Regions from separate parts of the Tistrella mobilis genome, predicted to be linked through region 2. Evidence: riboswitches for the same ligand, from Rfam matches in the RefSeq annotation. Region 2 holds a riboswitch; the other holds the start of a gene.
What was found. Region 2 has a riboswitch for cobalamin ahead of P7L68_RS19275 (ribonucleoside-diphosphate reductase subunit alpha). Riboswitches for the same ligand answer to the same signal wherever they lie in the genome.
Positions count from the first base shown of each region.

Region 1: it holds a riboswitch for cobalamin, as region 2 does, so the genes downstream of both, P7L68_RS07190 (energy-coupling factor ABC transporter permease) here and P7L68_RS19275 (ribonucleoside-diphosphate reductase subunit alpha) in region 2, are expected to answer to the same signal.

Region 1 covers NZ_CP121017.1:303,027-307,107, reverse strand. The annotation lists gene P7L68_RS07205 (energy-coupling factor ABC transporter ATP-binding protein) at 1-316, opposite strand, end outside; gene P7L68_RS07200 (CbiQ family ECF transporter T component) at 316-1,059, opposite strand; gene P7L68_RS07195 (energy-coupling factor ABC transporter substrate-binding protein) at 1,059-1,388, opposite strand; gene P7L68_RS07190 (energy-coupling factor ABC transporter permease) at 1,385-2,059, opposite strand; cobalamin riboswitch at 2,164-2,404, opposite strand; gene P7L68_RS07185 (YciI family protein) at 2,603-2,977, shown strand; gene P7L68_RS07180 (RNA polymerase sigma factor) at 2,974-4,081, shown strand, end outside.
Region 2 covers NZ_CP121017.1:2,986,904-2,990,984, forward strand. The annotation lists gene P7L68_RS19275 (ribonucleoside-diphosphate reductase subunit alpha) at 1-1,705, opposite strand, end outside; cobalamin riboswitch at 1,843-2,065, opposite strand; gene P7L68_RS19280 (short-chain fatty acyl-CoA regulator family protein) at 2,085-3,524, opposite strand; gene P7L68_RS19285 (MmgE/PrpD family protein) at 3,666-4,081, shown strand, end outside.

The DNA of each region.
Region 1 (4,081 bases), 2.2 Mb from region 2:
TGAGCGGACCGAAGCTTACATCCTCGGCGACGGTTGCGGCAAAGAGCTGGTCGTCGGGATCCTGGAACACCAGACCGACCCGATGCCGGAGCCGGGTCAATCCCTTGCGGTCATGAGTGACCGGGCTGCCGTCGAGGATCACCTGCCCCCGATCGGTGCGGATCGCGCCCGCCAGCGCCAGCAGCAGGGTCGACTTGCCGGCACCATTGGCGCCCAGGATAGCCAGGCGTCCGCCGGCCGGAATCACCAGATCGACATGATCGAGCGCCGTGACGCCGCCCGGATAGTGATGAACCAGATCCCGAGCTTCGAGCATCAGCCGATCCAGGCCGCGCCGGCTGCGGCAAAGACAAGGCCGCCCGCGAGCAGGGCAAGCCGGGCCGGGGCGGCAACCGCCTCGGCACCGGCAAAGCGCAGCCGGCCGTCATAGCCCCGCACGGCAAGCCCGGCATTCATCCGCTGCGCCCGATCCAGCACCCGCGGCAGAAGCCCGGCGAGCAGCCGGCCCCCCGATCGGATCTGCCGGCCCCAGCCGGCATGCCCCAGCCGGGCCGCCTGGGCACGCTGCCCCGTCTCCAGACAGTCCAGCACCAGCCACACGATGCGGAACATCATCATCGCCAGATCCGAGATGTCGGGGGCGAGTCCGCGACGCTGAATCATCTGGAGCAGCGAGGTGAGCGGCGTGGTGAGCGCAAGCCCGATCAGGCAGGCGACACAGGTGACGCTCCTCAGCCCGGTGAAGGCGGCAGCGGACAGCATGTCGGGATCGGCGATGCCGACCACGGGCCCGCCTGCCCAGTGAAGCGTGATCATCTGTACGGCGGTGCCGGCCAGGATGAAGCCGGCCGGCATCACGGCCGCAGCACGCACATCCCGCAGCCCCACCCGTGCTGCCCCCAGCACCAGGCAGAGGACCAGCAGCAGGATCACGATCTGGCCGATCCAGCCGGCCACGACCAGCGAGACCAGCATCAGCCCGATGAAGATCAGGGCCTTTTCGGCAGCCGGTCGTCTGCGCCAGCGATTGGTCTGCGCGGCACGATCGATGGCCCGCATCAGGCGCGGGGCCTGTCGGCGCGCGCCGCGGCAGTATCGTCCGCGGCCGGGTCCGCATCGCGGCGGCCGCGGCGCAGGCCGAAATAATAGCCGAGCAGCCCGGCGCCGATCGCCGCCTGAAGGGCGAAGAGCAGGCTTTCGATCTCACCGCTCGGCGGTTCCCAAAGCGGCTGGAACCAGGGTTCGTAGTCGGGTGCGATCTCGCCGATCACCAGCTCGGCCTGACCGTCCGCTCCGGCGAACTCCACGGTGCCGGGCGGGTGGATCAGCAGCGGTGCGATGGCCAGCATCACGACCAGGGCAAGCAGGATCAGATTGCGCTTCATCATGACGCCACCCGCCCGCGGAACAGATCCAGCGCCTTCAGTTCCGAGCGGCTGTAGCGGCCGAGCATGTTGAACACCACCACGGTCAGCAGCCCCTCGCTGATCGCGAGCGGCACCTGGGTGAGGGCGAAAATACCCAGGAACTTCGATGCCGCCCCGGCGATGCCGCCGGCCGGATCGGGGAAGGCGAGCGCCAGCTGCAGCGAGGTCACCACATAGGTCGCAAGATCACCCAGTGTCGCCGCCACGAAGATCGCGAGCGCCGCCCCGGCCCCCATGCGGGTGAGGCCGTGGAACAGCCCCCAGGCAACGAAAGGTCCTGCGATCGCCATGGAAAAGACGTTGGCGCCAAGGGTGGTGAGCCCGCCATGGGCAAGCAGCAAAGCCTGGAACAGCAGCACGATGGTGCCGAGCACGGCGGTGACCGTGGGGCCGAACAGGGTTGCGGCCAGCCCTGTCCCGGTCGGATGTGAACAGCTGCCGGTGACGGATGGCAGTTTCAGCGCCGAGAGCACGAAAACATAGGCACCGGATGCCGCCAGCAGAAGCTTCACTTCCGGTGTTTCGCGGACCAGCCGGGTGATCCGGCGGGCTCCGTGAATGACGAAGGGTGCCGAGACCGCCGCCCAGAGGGCGGCATGGGTCGCCGGCAGATAGCCTTCCATAATATGCAAGGGCCGATCCTCCGAAGGCGTTGGCCACGTGCGGCAAGGCCTTCGGAGAAATCCCGGCAGGTTCCGGGGACCCCGCCCCCATCCGAACACCCCGTTCGGAGAGTGGCCCTGTCAGATGTGAAGGCAGGTTTCCTGGCTTGCGGGTCACCATCCGTCGCCGGCCTTCCCGGTTGCCCAGTGGCCTGAGAGCCCGAAACCATAAGTCCCGGGCGGGCGACAAACTCTCCGCCTACAGTTGCGGGGGCAGCCATGGCTCCCGGGCGCATTGCACCCGTACCCATGTTCCCTTTTACACCGCCCTCCCCCATCCGGAGCGAAAGGCGGACCTTCATGGGGTGTGATTCTGATCCCTGGTTGCATCGGGTGTCAAGTCGCCGGCCGGAAGACGGGATCGGCGCCGGATATTCTCTCCGGAAATTTTTGTCGGGCAGCGCAACGGCGCTGTCGAAATCGTCGTTGCCCGGGGCTCATCATTCCGGACGGGGGAGAGCAGCCCGCGGGGTGCGGGCAGGGCGCGCCGTCCACAGATGAGGGATGCGACCAATGCAGTATATGATGGTGATCTACGAGACCGCGGAGGCCCTGGCGAAGCAGCAGGATCCGGCCGAGGCCGACGCCTATTGGGGGGGCTGGGGTGCCTATGTCCAGGCGATCCAGGCTGCCGGCATCGTCCAGGACGGCCACGGATTGCTGCCGCCCGAAACGGCGACCACGGTGCGGATCACGGACGGGCGCCGCCAGGTTCAGGATGGCCCCTTCGCCGACACCAAGGAAAAGCTCGCCGGCTATTTCGTGATCGACGTGCCGGATCTGGACACGGCACTCGACTGGGCGGCGCGTTGCCCGGCGGCCGCACAGGGGGCCGTAGAGCTGCGGCCGGTGATGCCGCCGATGCAGGAACCCGGAGGCGGGGCGTGACCGGCCCCGACGTGGCACACAGGGCGGTCGAGGCGGCGGCACGGCAGTCCCGTGCCCGCCTCGTCGCCTTCCTGGCCGCGCGGTTCCGCGACCTCGCCGCGGCAGAGGATGCCGTGGCCGATGCTTTCCGGATCGCGCTGGACCTCTGGCCCCGGCAGGGTGTGCCGCGGGAGCCGGAGGCCTGGCTCGCCACGGTCGCCCGCCGCCGGATCACCCATGCCCTGCGCCACGGGGCCGTGCGCCGGGCGGCCGAACCGGCCCTGACCCTGCTGGCGGGGGAGGCGGAGGAGGCGGCGATGGCGGCGCGCCCCCTGCCCGACGACCGCCTGGCCCTGCTGTTCGTCTGCGCCCATCCCGCGATCGCCTCCGAGATGCGCGCGCCGTTGATGCTGCAGGCGGTGCTGGGGCTGGATGCCGCCCGGATCGGATCGGCCTTTCTGGTGGCACCGGCCACCATGGGGCAGCGGCTGGTCAGGGCCAAGGCGCGGATCCGGAGCGCCGGCATCGGCTTTGAGCTGCCCGAGCCGCAGGATCTGCCGGAACGGCTGAGCCATGTGCTGGATGCCGTCTACGCCGCCTTCGGTACCGGCTGGGAGATGGTGGCCGGCGGCGATACCCGCGGGGCCGACCTGACCGGCGAGGCCCTGTGGCTGGGCCGGCTGCTGGTGGAGCTGATGCCGTCCGCGGCCGAGGCGCGCGGTCTTCTGGCCCTGATGGCCCATTGCGAGGCACGCCGCCCGGCAAGGCGCGACGACGCCGGCCGTTATGTCCCGATCGATCTTCAGGACACCACGCTCTGGCGGGCGGATCTGATCGCCGAGGCCGAAGCCCAGCTGGCCGCAGCCGCAGCCCTGGGGCGCCCCGGCCGCTATCAGCTGGAGGCGGCGATCCAGTCCGCCCATAACGCACGCGCCGACCCCGCCGGCCGGCCGCAACCCGGCCCCGACATCCGCCTGGCCCTCTATAAGGCCCTGATGGCAATCGCCCCGTCCGCCGGCGCCGCCGTGGGCCACGCCGCGGCGCTTGCCGGAACGGCCGGCCCGGTCCGCGGCCTCCATGCCCTCGATGCCGTCGCAGGACTTGAGGAGTATCAGCCGGCCTGGG
Region 2 (4,081 bases):
TCAGCGACTGGCTCTGGCACAGGAAGGGCGCGCGATCGGCCGCCAGTTCCACGATCCAGCGCTGGTCGATCTCGAAGGCGGTACGGAACACCGCCTTCTCGTCCCCGGTCAGCCCGTCCAGATGCTGCACGGACCCTTCGTGCTCGACGATCGACTGCCAGATCTCGGGCCGGTCCAGGCCACGTTCGGCCAGCAGCCGGGCCAGATGCGGGTTGCGCACCGGGAAGGCGCCGGACAGCGTCTTGTGGGTGTAGATATTGGCCGGGATCGGCTCGATACAGGCGCTGGTGCCGCCGCAGATGATGCTGATCGACGCCGTGGGCGCGATGGCGAGCTTGTGGCTGAACCGCGCCTGCATGCCGGCCTCGGCCGCATCCGGGCAGGGGCCGCGCTCTTCGGCCAGGAACACCGAGGCGCGGTCGGCCTCCTGGCGCAGCCTGCGGAAGATCGCGAGGTTCCAGGCCTTGGCCATCGCGCTCTCGAACGGAATGCCGCGCGCCTGAAGGAAGGCGTGGAAGCCCATCACCCCCAGCCCGACCGAGCGTTCGCGCATCGCCGAATAGCGCGCCCGGGCCATCTCGTCGGGCGCCGTCTCGATGAAACTGGTCAGCACATTGTCGAGGAAGCGCAGCACGTCTTCGACGAAACCCGCCTCGCCCTGCCATTCGTCCCAGGTTTCGATGTTCAGCGAGGCAAGGCAGCAGACCGCGGTACGCTCTTCATCCAGATGATCGGCGCCGGTCGCGAGCGTGATTTCGCTGCAGAGATTCGAGGTCGAAACCTTCAGCCCCAGCGCCCGCTGGTGGCGCGGCAGGGCGCGGTTGACCGTATCGATGAACAGCAGATAGGGCTCGCCGGTCTGCAGCCGGGTCTCAAGGATCCTCTGCCACAGCCGCCTTGCATCGATCCGGCGCAGTATCGCCCCCGATTTCGGGCTGACCAGCGGGAAATCGGCGCCGTCGCGCACCGCCTCCATGAAGGCATCGGTGATCGCAATGCCGTGATGCAGGTTCAGGCCCTTGCGGTTGAAATCGCCCGAGGCCTTGCGGATTTCGAGGAATTCCTCGATCTCCGGGTGATGCACGTCCAGATAGACCGCGGCCGAGCCGCGGCGCAGCGAGCCCTGCGAGATCGCCAGCGTCAGCCCGTCCATCACATGGATGAAGGGGATGATGCCGGATGTCTCGCCGCAGCCCTTCACCGGCTCGCCGATCGAGCGGACCTCGCCCCAATAGGTGCCGATGCCGCCGCCATTGGACGCAAGCGCCACATTCTCGTTCCAGGTGCGCACGATGCCGTCCAGGCTGTCGGGCACGGCGTTCAGGAAGCACGAGATCGGCAGGCCGCGGCTGGTGCCGCCATTGGACAGGATCGGCGTCGCCGGCATGAACCAGAGCCGCGAGATCGCATCATAGATCCGCTGGGCATGGGCCCGGTCGTCGGCATAGGCGCAGGCCACCCGCGCGAACAGATCCTGATAGCTCTCCCCCGGCATCAGATAACGGTCGCGCAGGGTCGCCTTGCCGAAATCGGTCAGCAACGCATCGCGCCCGCGATCCAGCGCCAGATCGGCCGGCACCGGCTTGGGGGCCAGCGGAAACGGGATCGGCGCCTGCGGCCGGCGCGGCACGGCTTCGGGCGGCACCGCAGCCGTCACCGGAACCAGATGGCCGTGCCGGTCGAAGTCGAAGGCGAGAGAGGTCATGACGTTCACCCATCGATCTGCGGACCGGGGCCGGATGAACGCAGGGCAGGCCCGAAAGCGCCGGATGCGGAACCACAGGCCCGCGGGTCGCCGGACGGAAACCGCCATGCGCCCGCCGGGACTCCCCGCCCAGGGACGTATCATTCCAAGGTTCCGGCAGGTCTCCTGGCTTGCGGGTCACCGCTGCCACGCCGGCCTTCCCGACGGTCGCCCGTCAGTGGCCCTGTCTTCGCGTGGCCGCTCACCGCCTACAGTTGCGGGGACAGCTCCGGCATTGGCGGGGGGGGTCCCCCGTCGCACCGGATTCCCTCTTAGCCCCAGATCTTGTGGATCTGGGGAACCGAGAACGCCGCATCTTGTGCAGATCCGTACCCTGCCGTCAAGCCTCGGCCGCAGGATAGGGGGCGAAGCGGCGTTCCGCCTCATCCACCGCCAGACGCCGCCCCACCGGCGGAAAGGCGCGCTGCGGGCAGGCCGGGCGGTCGCAGACCTTGCAGCCGGCGCCGATCGGCGTCGCCGCCTCCGGGTCGGACAGATCCAGTCCCTTGGCATAGACCAGCCGGCCGGCATGGCGCAGGTCGCAGCCGAGCCCGATCGCGAAGCTCTTGCCCGGCGCGCCCCAGCCGCCACCCATACGCCCCACCGTGCGGGCGATCCAGAGATAGGTCCGGCCATCGGGCATGCGGGCCAGCTGGGTCAGGATCCGGCCGGGGCTTGCGAAGGCCTCGTGGACATTCCAGAGCGGGCAGCTGCCGCCGACCCGCGAGAAATGGAAATCGGTCGCCGACTGACGCTTGGAGATATTGCCGGCACGATCCACCCGCACGAAGAAGAAGGGCACGCCCCGCGCCTCGGGCCGCTGCAATGTGCTGAGCCGATGGCAGATGGTCTCGAACCCCACCCCGAAGCGGCGGGACAGGCGCTCGATGTCATAGCCCAGCTCCTCCGCCGCGGCCAGGAAAGGGCCATAGGGCAGGATCAGCGCCCCGGCGAAATAGGCGGCCAGGCCGATCCGCGCCAGTACCCGCGCCTCCTCTCCCGAAAAGCCCGGATCGGCCGACAGCCGGTCCAGCACCACCCCCTGCTCCAGAAAGGCAAGCCGGCTGGCGATCTGGAAGGCGGCCCGGCCGGGCGGCAGGCCCGCGGCCAGCCGCAGCACCCGGCGCTCGGGATCGAAGCGGCTCAACACCCCGCCCCGGCTTTCCGCCTCGCCGGGCTGTTCGTCGTCGATCACCTCGACGCCGTGGCGGCGGCGCAGATGCGCGATCAACCGCGGCAGAACCCGGCCGGGAACCAGACCCGCCGCCGCGTTCAGCGCCTCGGCGGCATGGTCCAGCTCGGCCACATGGTTATGGCGGGCATAGAAGAAATCCCGCACCTCCTCGTAAGGCATGGGCGTCAAGGTCTGGCCGGCGACATCCTGCCCAAGCCGGGCGGCAAGCGCATCGGCCCGTTCCTCCGCCGCCCGCCAGCGCCGGTGCAGCCCGATCAGCGCCCGGCCCATCTCGGGCATGCCGGCGGCCAGTTCGCGGATCTCGGCCATCGATACCCGTCCGCCGGCCCCCTCTCCGCTTCCGATCAGCACATCGCGCAGATCGGCGATCAGCCGCGCCTCCTCGTCCTCCGAGAACACCTGCACGTCGACACCGAACACCGCGTTGATCTTCAGCAGCACCGGCACGGTCAATGGCCGCTGGTTGCGCTCCAGCTGGTTCAGATAGCTCGGCGACACGTCCAGTGCGCGGGCAAGTGCCGCCTGGGTCAGGCCGCGTTCCTCGCGCAGCCGCTTCAGCCGCACACCCATGAATGCTTTGCTCATACGCCGTTCATCTCCTGTGCCCCGGATCTTCGCAATCTTCGCAAATTCCCGGATCACCCTTCGCAAACCCACGCATTTTCAGTCATTTGTGGATTTTTCTGTCTGCGTATATTGCGAAGCATCCCATCCGATGCAAGCGCAATGAGGCCCCCGGTGATCCTGCACGAGGTTCGCGCCCGCCGTTCCGCCGACCACCTGCCCCGCGAGGATCAGCTCGCCTGGAAGATCGCGGCCGTCGCCGCCGACCCGGTACCGGTCGGTGCCGAGGTCGCGGAAATGATCGGCAACCGCATCATCGACAATGCCGCGGTCGCCGCCGCCGCCCTTGCCCGACGGCCGGTGGCGAGCGCCCGCGCCCAGGCGACCGCCCATCCCTTCACCCCCGGTGCCACGGTCTTCGGCCTGTCGCCCCATCGCCGGATCTCGCCCGAATGGGCGGCCTGGGCAAATGGCGTCGCGGTGCGGGAACTCGATTTCCACGACACTTTCCTCGCCGCAGACTATTCCCATCCGGGCGACAACATCCCGCCGGTGCTGGCGGTCGCCCAGCATTGCGG